DNA from 2 places in the Pseudoalteromonas sp. NZS71_1 genome. Region 1 is predicted to be linked to the other one. Evidence: riboswitches for the same ligand, from Rfam matches in the RefSeq annotation. Region 1 holds a riboswitch; the other holds the start of a gene.
What was found. A riboswitch is a leader RNA that binds a small molecule or an ion and turns the genes downstream of it on or off. The one in region 1 is predicted to bind lysine.
Positions count from the first base shown of each region.

Region 2: it holds a riboswitch for lysine, as region 1 does, so the genes downstream of both, lysC (lysine-sensitive aspartokinase 3) here and dapA (4-hydroxy-tetrahydrodipicolinate synthase) in region 1, are expected to answer to the same signal.

Region 1 is NZ_JADYXM010000010.1:60,662-65,090, forward strand. It holds gene I6F43_RS14490 (PLP-dependent decarboxylase) at 1-402, opposite strand, end outside; gene I6F43_RS14495 (2,3,4,5-tetrahydropyridine-2,6-dicarboxylate N-succinyltransferase) at 402-1,142, opposite strand; gene dapA (4-hydroxy-tetrahydrodipicolinate synthase) at 1,158-2,042, opposite strand; lysine riboswitch at 2,233-2,433, opposite strand; gene I6F43_RS14505 (DNA-3-methyladenine glycosylase I) at 2,626-3,321, shown strand; gene I6F43_RS14510 (protein adenylyltransferase SelO) at 3,333-4,429, shown strand, end outside.
Region 2 is NZ_JADYXM010000014.1:4,748-9,176, reverse strand. It holds gene I6F43_RS16505 (hypothetical protein) at 1-34, opposite strand, end outside; gene nhaD (sodium:proton antiporter NhaD) at 257-1,504, shown strand; lysine riboswitch at 1,606-1,778, shown strand; gene lysC (lysine-sensitive aspartokinase 3) at 1,854-3,257, shown strand; gene I6F43_RS16490 (4'-phosphopantetheinyl transferase family protein) at 3,346-4,104, opposite strand; gene I6F43_RS16485 (sodium-dependent transporter) at 4,246-4,429, shown strand, end outside.

The DNA.
Region 1 (4,429 bases):
CTGCGTATTTTGTAGTTGCGCTTGTTGGTTTAACCAACGTACTTGATTGAGGCTTTCGGCTACGAATATACGCACGCCGCGCTCAATAAAGTGTTTAATTTGTTTAGGGCTTTTTGCAGGCCCTGTGTTGAGCACGCGCTGTGAGCTAATACCTTGTGCTAGCACTTGCTCAAGCTCACCTTTACTTGCTACGTCAAAATTAAAACCAGCGTTGTCTAAGCTTTGAATAATTTTAGACAGTGGATTTGCTTTTACCGCGTACCACAGTTTTACATCGGTTTGCGCAACTAAACGTGCAAGATGCGCGTTTAGTTGATCTAGGTCGTAAACAAAAAAAGGTGTATCAAGTTGTTGTGTAATTGTATTTACAGCGGTTTTGATAGGCGTGCTCAAAAAGCTCATTATCGTAAAACCTCTTCAAGTAATAATGATGCATCGCTTTTTTCGTCGCGGTATTTAACTATTAACGCACACGACATGCTTAGGCCTTGCTCGCGCGCCCACTCGTTTGAAGCAGGGCGAGAGCCCGGTATTACAATGGCATATTCTGGGATTGGCTCGCCTTTATCAAGTTGGCGCTCGTTTACGCAGTCGTATACCGGAATAGTTGCTGATAAACGCACGCCTGGGGCAAGTACTGCGCCTTTTTTAATAACTACACCTTCAACAATAATACAGCCAGCGCCAATAAAGGCGTCGTCTTCTACAACTACTGGGCTTGCACCAATTGGCTCAAGTACACCACCAAGCTGCACTGCAGCACTTAAATGTACGTTTTTACCTACTTGTGCACACGAGCCAACTAATGCGTGGCTATCTACCATTGTGCCTTCGTCGATGTATGCACCAATGTTTACATACGCTGGTGGCATAATAATCGTGCCTTTAGCAACATAAGCACCACGGCGAACACTAGAGCCACCTGGCACCATACGTACGCCATCGTCAGTACTAAATTCTTGTGGAGCTAGGTTATGTTTATCAACAAAGCCGCCTGCAAACTCAGTATTAGTGCCATTTTTAAAGGCATCCAAAATGCCTTGTTTTACTTCTACGTTAGCTTGCCATTGGCCGCTTTCGTTTTGTGATGCTGCGCGTACTGCGCCCGATTCTAAATTATTTAATAGTTCTAACCAGCTCATTATAAAAACCTGTATTTAATGCCAAGATAAAATGGTGTTGTTTGCAGTTGTGATGCAATCGGTTTGAGTTAACTCAAGGTGTGTTAAAGGTGGACGAAGTTGCGGGCTGCTTAAGCGACCTTGCAAATGCATCAATACCTTTACGGGAATAGGGTTTGCGACAGCAAATAGGCTATTAATAGCGCTTGACCACTGGGCAAATAAATTAGGGTGTTGGCCACTTAAGCTGCGTTTAACAAACTCGTGAGTTTGTGCGGGCCATGCGTTTGCAGCTACCGATACTAACCCTTTTGCGCCGGCTTGGGCAAAATAAGGCATTAGCGCATCGTCACCACTAAATATAGCTAAATTAGGCGCCGCTTGGCGGTAAGCTTCAAACTGAGCAATGCTGCCGCTCGCTTCTTTTAACGCCCATAAATTTTTATTGTTTTGTAAGTTTTGAATTGTTGCCGTTGGGATGCTAACAGCACTACGCCCCGGTACGTTATAAAGCATACACGGGTGAGCACTTGCATTAAGTAGGCTTTCAAACCAATGAGTTTGGCCTATAGCGCCGGGCTTTGCATAAAGGGGTGAGCCAAGTAAAAAGCTATGAATTGGGAGTGTATTACAGTAGTTAACCCACTCAATTTGTTGCTTTAAGTTACTACCACCCACAGCAACCATTAATGGGACCGCTGGTTTTAGCTGGCATACGTGTTCAACAATTGCTTGCTGCTCTTCTTGCGTTAGCGCCAAGCCTTCGCCCGTACTACCAAGTAGTAGAATACCGTTATGTGCCGCTTCTTGCTCGCTAACCAGCTTAGTTAACGTGTTGTAGTCAACATCGCCGTGTTGATCAAATGGCGTAACAAGCGCGGTCCACAATGAGTAGTCGTTTAAATTGAAGTTGTTGATCATCTCTCACGAACTTATAATTTGTACCAACTTTATTAAAAACGTGATCATTTTAGCGATAACTAATTTAATGCAATTGATATTATTCGAAGAGTTAAAAAGCTTTATGGAAGGAGCCGCATTAACGTCGTTCGAACTAATAATTCGAAGAGCGAATGGGCTTAAAATAATAGGGCGCACGGCCTTAATATTTAAGACCAGAAGCTCTCCACCAAACTAATAAGCTGCTTGTTATAAGCAGCTATTGGTGACAGTCGCTAGGGTTCAACCTAGTCGCCCGAAATAAACACTTCGCAAAAGTGATTACTTCTCGGCGTTAATTCCCCTCACGTATGCTCACTGGAGTTTGCGCTCCTAACATACGCTACCTGAATAACGCACCTCTTCTAGCCCTTTGCACCTGTTTGTAGAGTAAAAACTTACAAACCGCTGCAATTTAAATAGGGTAATTACGGCGATTAAAGCATTTTAGCCGTCTAGGTGTCAAGCGACTAAATACATATTCATTCATCCATAATGGGAGTGGTTACGTATTGGGTGCTTTTCTCGTACACTAGCAATATAAGTAGTGAGGTATTTAATTAGTATGGAAAAATTTAGCGATATTTATAAGCGAGCGGTAGAGCGAAAAGGCTCTGAAAAGATGCTTAAGTTATTACTTGCAAAACCGCTATCTAAAAAACAACTAAGCACGTTAAGTGACGACGATTGGCTTGAAGAATTTACTCGAAAAGTATTTCAAAGCGGCTTTTATTGGTCAGTAATTAATAATAAGTGGCCGGGCTTTAGAGAGGTTTTTTGGGATTTTAGTGTTGATAAATTATTAATGATGCCACCCGATATGCTGGAACAAAAAGCAACGGATGAGCGAATTGTTCGTAACTATAAAAAAGTAAAAACAATTACCGAAAATGCTTACATGATCCACGAAATAGCACAAGAACATGGCAGTTTTAGCCAGTTTGTCGCTAATTGGCCAACAGACGATATTATTGGTTTATGGGCGTATTTAAAAAAGCATGGTTCGCGTTTAGGCGGAAATACAGGACCTTATGCGCTACGAGCACTTGGTAAAGATACTTTTTTACTATCACGCGATGTAGAGAATTATTTGCGTGCTCATAAAATTATAGACGGCGGCTTACAAACCAAAAAATCACTGAGTGCAGCCCAAGCCTTTTTTAATGAAATGCAAAAGCAAAGTGGTTTAAGTATGCAAGAGCTAAGCTTAATTGTGGCCTATGGTGTAGGTGATAACCGCGTGGGTATAAGTCAGCAATAATAGGAATTACCATGAAATTAGTGCCAAGATACACAGATATTGCGGAAAACTTCGCGATAGAAGACTTCCCTGCAAGTGTTGCCTCTCCTCAGTTATTGCTGTGGAACGAGAGCTTAGCAAAAGAGTTTAATATTAATGTTGCAGCTGATTTGCGTGCTAGCACTTTTAGCGGTAACGAAAAACAGGCGATTCCTGCAGTAGCACTTGGTTACTCTGGGCACCAATTTGGGCATTTTTCACCACGTTTAGGCGATGGGCGAGCGCATTTGCTGGGCGCTATTAATGATGGTAAAAACCAGTTGTGGGATATTCAATTAAAAGGCTCTGGTGCTACTCCTTACTCAAGAGGGGGAGATGGGCGTTGTGCTCTTGGTCCTGCTATTCGTGAATACGTAATGAGCGAGGCAATGCATGCACTAGGCATTAAAACCACACGCTGCTTAGCGGTTGTTGGTAGTGGCGAAACGGTTTATCGTAATCCGCCACAAGCAGGCGCTATAGTTACTCGTTTAGCAACGAGCCATATTCGCGTTGGCTCGTTTCAATATTTAGCGACGCAAGGCGATGTTGAAGGGCTTAAAAATTTAGCCGATTTAGCTATAGAGCGACACTACCCAGAAATAACCGATACAGGATCGCAGCGTTATTTAGCATTTTTAGGCGCTGTGATTAAAAACCAAGTTAAGCTAGTTGTGAGCTGGATGCGTGTTGGCTTTATTCATGGAGTAATGAATACCGATAATACGCTAGTAAGTGGAGAAACCATTGATTACGGCCCCTGCGCCATGATGAATAATTTTGATTTTGATACTGTATTTAGCTCTATCGACAAACAAGGTCGGTATGCATTTGGTAATCAACCTAATATAGCTAACTGGAACTGTGCTCGCTTAGCTGAGAGTTTAATACCACTTATTAGCGATGATGACGAGCAAGCGGTTGCATTAATGACGCCATTTATTAATAGTTTTGCTGAGCAGTTTAATACTGAGTTTACGGCTATGTGGGCACAAAAACTGGGTTTAAATGAATCTTTCAATAGTAGTGGCGAGTTAATCGCAGAGTTGTTAACACTATTAAAAGATAACCAGCTCGATTACACCAATAC
Region 2 (4,429 bases), on a different contig from region 1:
TTATGGTGTTTAGCAGCTTTTTAGCTGGGATCATAAGAGGTTACAACATCCTAGTATTTTATTATTGAGTTCTTTTAGAAGACTCATTATTACGTATTTTTAATTAACCTTGTCTGTATATAGTATTCGTTTTTAAGACCATTTAATAATAGTTTTTGCATAGAGGCAGTGCTAAAATTCGCGCCGAAAATAGGCACATGAAATGGAATGTTATTTGTGTGTTCTTTAAAACTATATCAAAGGTTGTTTAACTACCATGGTTTCCTCGATTATTCTAACCCTGATAGCGATTGCATTTTTACTGATCGTTATAGAAGATATAATCCATGTTAATAAAGCTAAAACCACGCTGTTTTTTGGTACGCTTTGCTGGATTCTTCTTTTTATATACCCCCTACACGGGCAAAGCCCCGATACGATTCAACACCTTTTAAACGAAAATATTTTAGAAATTGCCTCTCTATGGCTATTTTTAATGGCTGCAATGACCTTTGTAGCGTATTTAAATTCAAAGGGGTTTATAGAAAATATTGTGCACCGTGTTATGCCAAAAAGTATTAGCGAAAAAAAGCTCATGTTTTTGGTGGGTGGTTTTGCATTTTTGTTTTCGTCGATTTCAGACAATGTAACAGCTACGCTTATATCGCTTGCGGTTGTGATGTCGTTAAAACTTGAACCTAAAAAGCTCATTAAATACGCCACGCTTATTGTATTTGGTGTTAACTCAGGTGGGGTATCGCTAATAACAGGTGACGTAACCACACTGATGATATTTTTAGATGGCAAAGTAACCATTGCTCATTTATTACTACTTATAGCGCCAGCTCTTGCAAGCGTTATGCTGCTAGCTGCGTTACTGTCTATAGGTATGAAAGGGCGTGTTGAGTTTGCTGGTGCAGGTAAAACCCGCATTGAAAAAACCGACATTACCATCGCCGTTATATTTTTATCTACCGTAGTGAGCACACTTATGCTGAGTGTAGTTTACAGCGTACCGCCTTTATTAACCTTCTTGTTTGGCTTATCAGTGATGTTTTTAGTAGCGCAATTTTTAATGCGCAAAAAAGACATTAACAAAGACATAATCGATTTTGTTCGCGATATAGAATACGACACATTATTGTTTTTTGTAGGTGTACTTTTACTTGTTGGCGCACTTAAAGAAATTGGTATGTTGAGTAAATTTACCGACCTATATACGGTAATGGCACCTGAATACGCAAACTACTTAATGGGCATATTATCAGCAGGGGTCGATAACGTACCGCTTACTGCTGCTTTATTAAAAGCCGATATAGTAATGAGCCAACAACACTGGTTGTCGTTTACTTATGCAACGGGCGTGGGCGGTTCAATGCTTATCATTGGGTCGGCTGCGGGCATTATTGCCATGAGCAAAGTTAAAGCGCTTACCTTTATGAGCTACTTGCGTTTATCGCTGCATTTATTAATTTGCTACACGGTTGGATATGCGGGCTCGTATTACATGGGCAGTTTTATTTAACTCATAAATTATTAAATGCTTGACAGCTAGACGTCTAAACGATAACTTTCAAAGCCCCGCTACTTAGTGGGGTTTTGTTTTATTAGCCACTGGTTAATAAAGCATTCAGAAGAGGTGCGATACTTAGGTACTTAATGTTAGGCGACGAAAGCCGATGATCATTAAGGAGGGAAGTACTCGCCGAGGAAAATAATGGTACGTCGTCATTATTTTTCGGTTTATGGGGCTGAATCCTCAAAACTGTCACCAATATAGGTGGAGAGCTTCTGGCAGTGGACTTATCTTCAAGCATTCCTTTGCCAAGTTCTTCTTGTTTTATTGCGATTTGGATATCGCGAAAGGAGACTAAATGACTACCCAATCAGCGCCACAAACAGTGCCTCAAACAGAGTTAAGCGCAAAATCAGATTACATCGTTGCCAAATTTGGCGGAACAAGTGTTGCAAACTTTGAAGCGATGAGTCGCTGTAGCGAAATTATTGTTGCAGATAAAAGCGTACGTATTGTTGCCGTGAGCGCTAGTGCTGGCGTAACTAATCATTTAGTTGCACTGTGTAAATCAAGCATTACCTCAAGTGAGCGCCAAGAGCACATAAACGGCGTGCTTGCTATTCAACAAACTATTTTAGATGAGTTATCGCTAGATGCCGATTTAGCGATTGGCTTTAACGAAACCCTAAAAGCATTTCAAACATTGGCTCAAGAGTCACTAACAACCGATCAGCAACACGACGAGCTACTTAGCTTTGGTGAGCGTTTGTCGTCGTATTTATTTGCTCAGGTGCTGCGTTTACAAGGTTTAAATGCCGATCGCTTTGATGTGCGCAAGGTGCTTAAAACCGACAGCCAATTTGGTAAAGCAACGCCTAATGTTGCAGCCACAGCTCAAGCTGCTAAAGAACATTTAATCCCGTTATTAGACGCTCAAGTAATTGTGACTCAGGGCTTTATTGGCAGTGACGAATACGGCCAAACAACAACGCTTGGACGTGGTGGTTCAGACTACAGCGCTGCATTATTAGCTGAAGCAATCAACGCTAAAAGCGTGCATATTTGGACCGACGTAGTAGGTATTTTTAGCACCGACCCGCGTTTGTGCTCAAAAGCGACGCCTATTGCACGTTTAAGTTTTGACGAAGCCGCCGAAATGGCAACCTTTGGCGCAAAAGTATTGCACCCAGCGACTATTTTACCAGCGAGCCGTAGCCACATTAATGTGTTTGTAGGTTCTAGCCGAGAGCCTGAGCGTGGCGGTACATGGATTGAGCGCGAAAAATCGCAGCAACCAGGTATACGCGCAGTAACACAACGTAAAAACCAAATATTGCTTACGCTTAAAAGCCCAGAAATGCTACTAGCAAGCGGCTTTTTAGCACGCGTATTTACACTATTAAGTGAATACAATATATCGGTAGATTTGGTAACTACATCAGAAATCAGCGTAGCTATAACCCTTGATAACGCGCAAAACGCATCGCGCCCAGAGCTTGATCAAGAATGCCTAGATAAGCTTGCAGAGTTTTGCCATGTTTCGGTAGAAAACAACCTAACACTGGTGGCACTTATTGGCTCTGAGATTCAATTACGCCAACACGAAATGAACTTAATGAGTGTACTAAAAGACTTTAACATTCGATTAATTTGTCACGGTGCTAGTAAGCACAACCTGTGCTTTTTAGTAGAGCAAACTGAGTCAGATAACGTAGTACAGTCTATTCATAGCCGTTTATTAGAAAACGATTTTGCTGCGTAAATAATTTTACTATTAAGAAGCGGCTATTCAGGAAAGTGATTTATTAAAGTTACCTAGTAAAATCAGTTAATAAAGTTACTTAACAAAATCACTTAACAAAGTCGGTTAATAAAAAGCATCGCCAGTCGATGCTTTTTTTATGCACCACACTCACATCAAAACAAACATTGCTGTCACTGCTATCAGCTACAGTAACGCGATTACTGCAAGCACTCAGCTTTGCACTATGTAATTCGTCAAACACATTGGGGCTAAGTAATTTTGCAATAGGGCGGCTGGTGGCTTTAGCAAGTGACTCTTTTAATGTCCAAATTCTAAAAAACGTATCTGCTTGGGCTTGGGTATTAGTGGGCTCGGTAATAAGTGTAATTTCATCATTATGATAAAAATGCTTAGCGAGCTTTTCAAACGGGCGCTTTAGGCTTACTTTTTCAATATCAAAACCAAACTCACTTTTATCAAGATTTAGCGCAACCCCAACTAAACCATGCGAGTGTGAAATACAGGTATTTATAACATCACCACTCACATGTATTTGCAGCTTTGAGCTTGCTTCGTCAAATTCTGTACTCATTTTATTAAGCGCTACGTGCGCATATTGCGGCTGCGCTATTTTAATAAGGTGTTTTAACAATAACCGCGTCGCTAAATACTCTTGCTTAGCTTGCGGACTTTTACGGCGGTTTATAATAGTTAACTCAAATGGGCTTAAGCAATCGGGCAAATTAAAGTCACTAAGCTCAAGTGTTTTAGCATTAAATAATAAAATACTGTTACTCGCTAAAGACAAATTTGCCAATTGAGTTGAAGTAATACTCAAGGCGTTTTTAAAATAGTGTTCAGTCATAAAAGCCCTAAAGCAAAAGAAGTCGCTGATATTGTGAGCGGTTAACGCCACTAACAAAGGCTGGGTACAATTTTATTACTCAGCTGGCATGAAATATGGTTTAATTCACAATAATCAAAATAATAACAGATTTGTAGATGTATGGCACAAGTGCGTGATGGGTTTCAAAGCCGACTTGGTTTTGTTTTAGCCGCTGCTGGCGCAGCAGTGGGTTTAGGTAATATTTGGGGTTTTCCTACGCAAGCGGCCAACCATGGTGGCGGTGCATTTTTACTGGTTTACTTTATTGTTATATTTTTACTTGCGCTTCCTGCGCTGTATACCG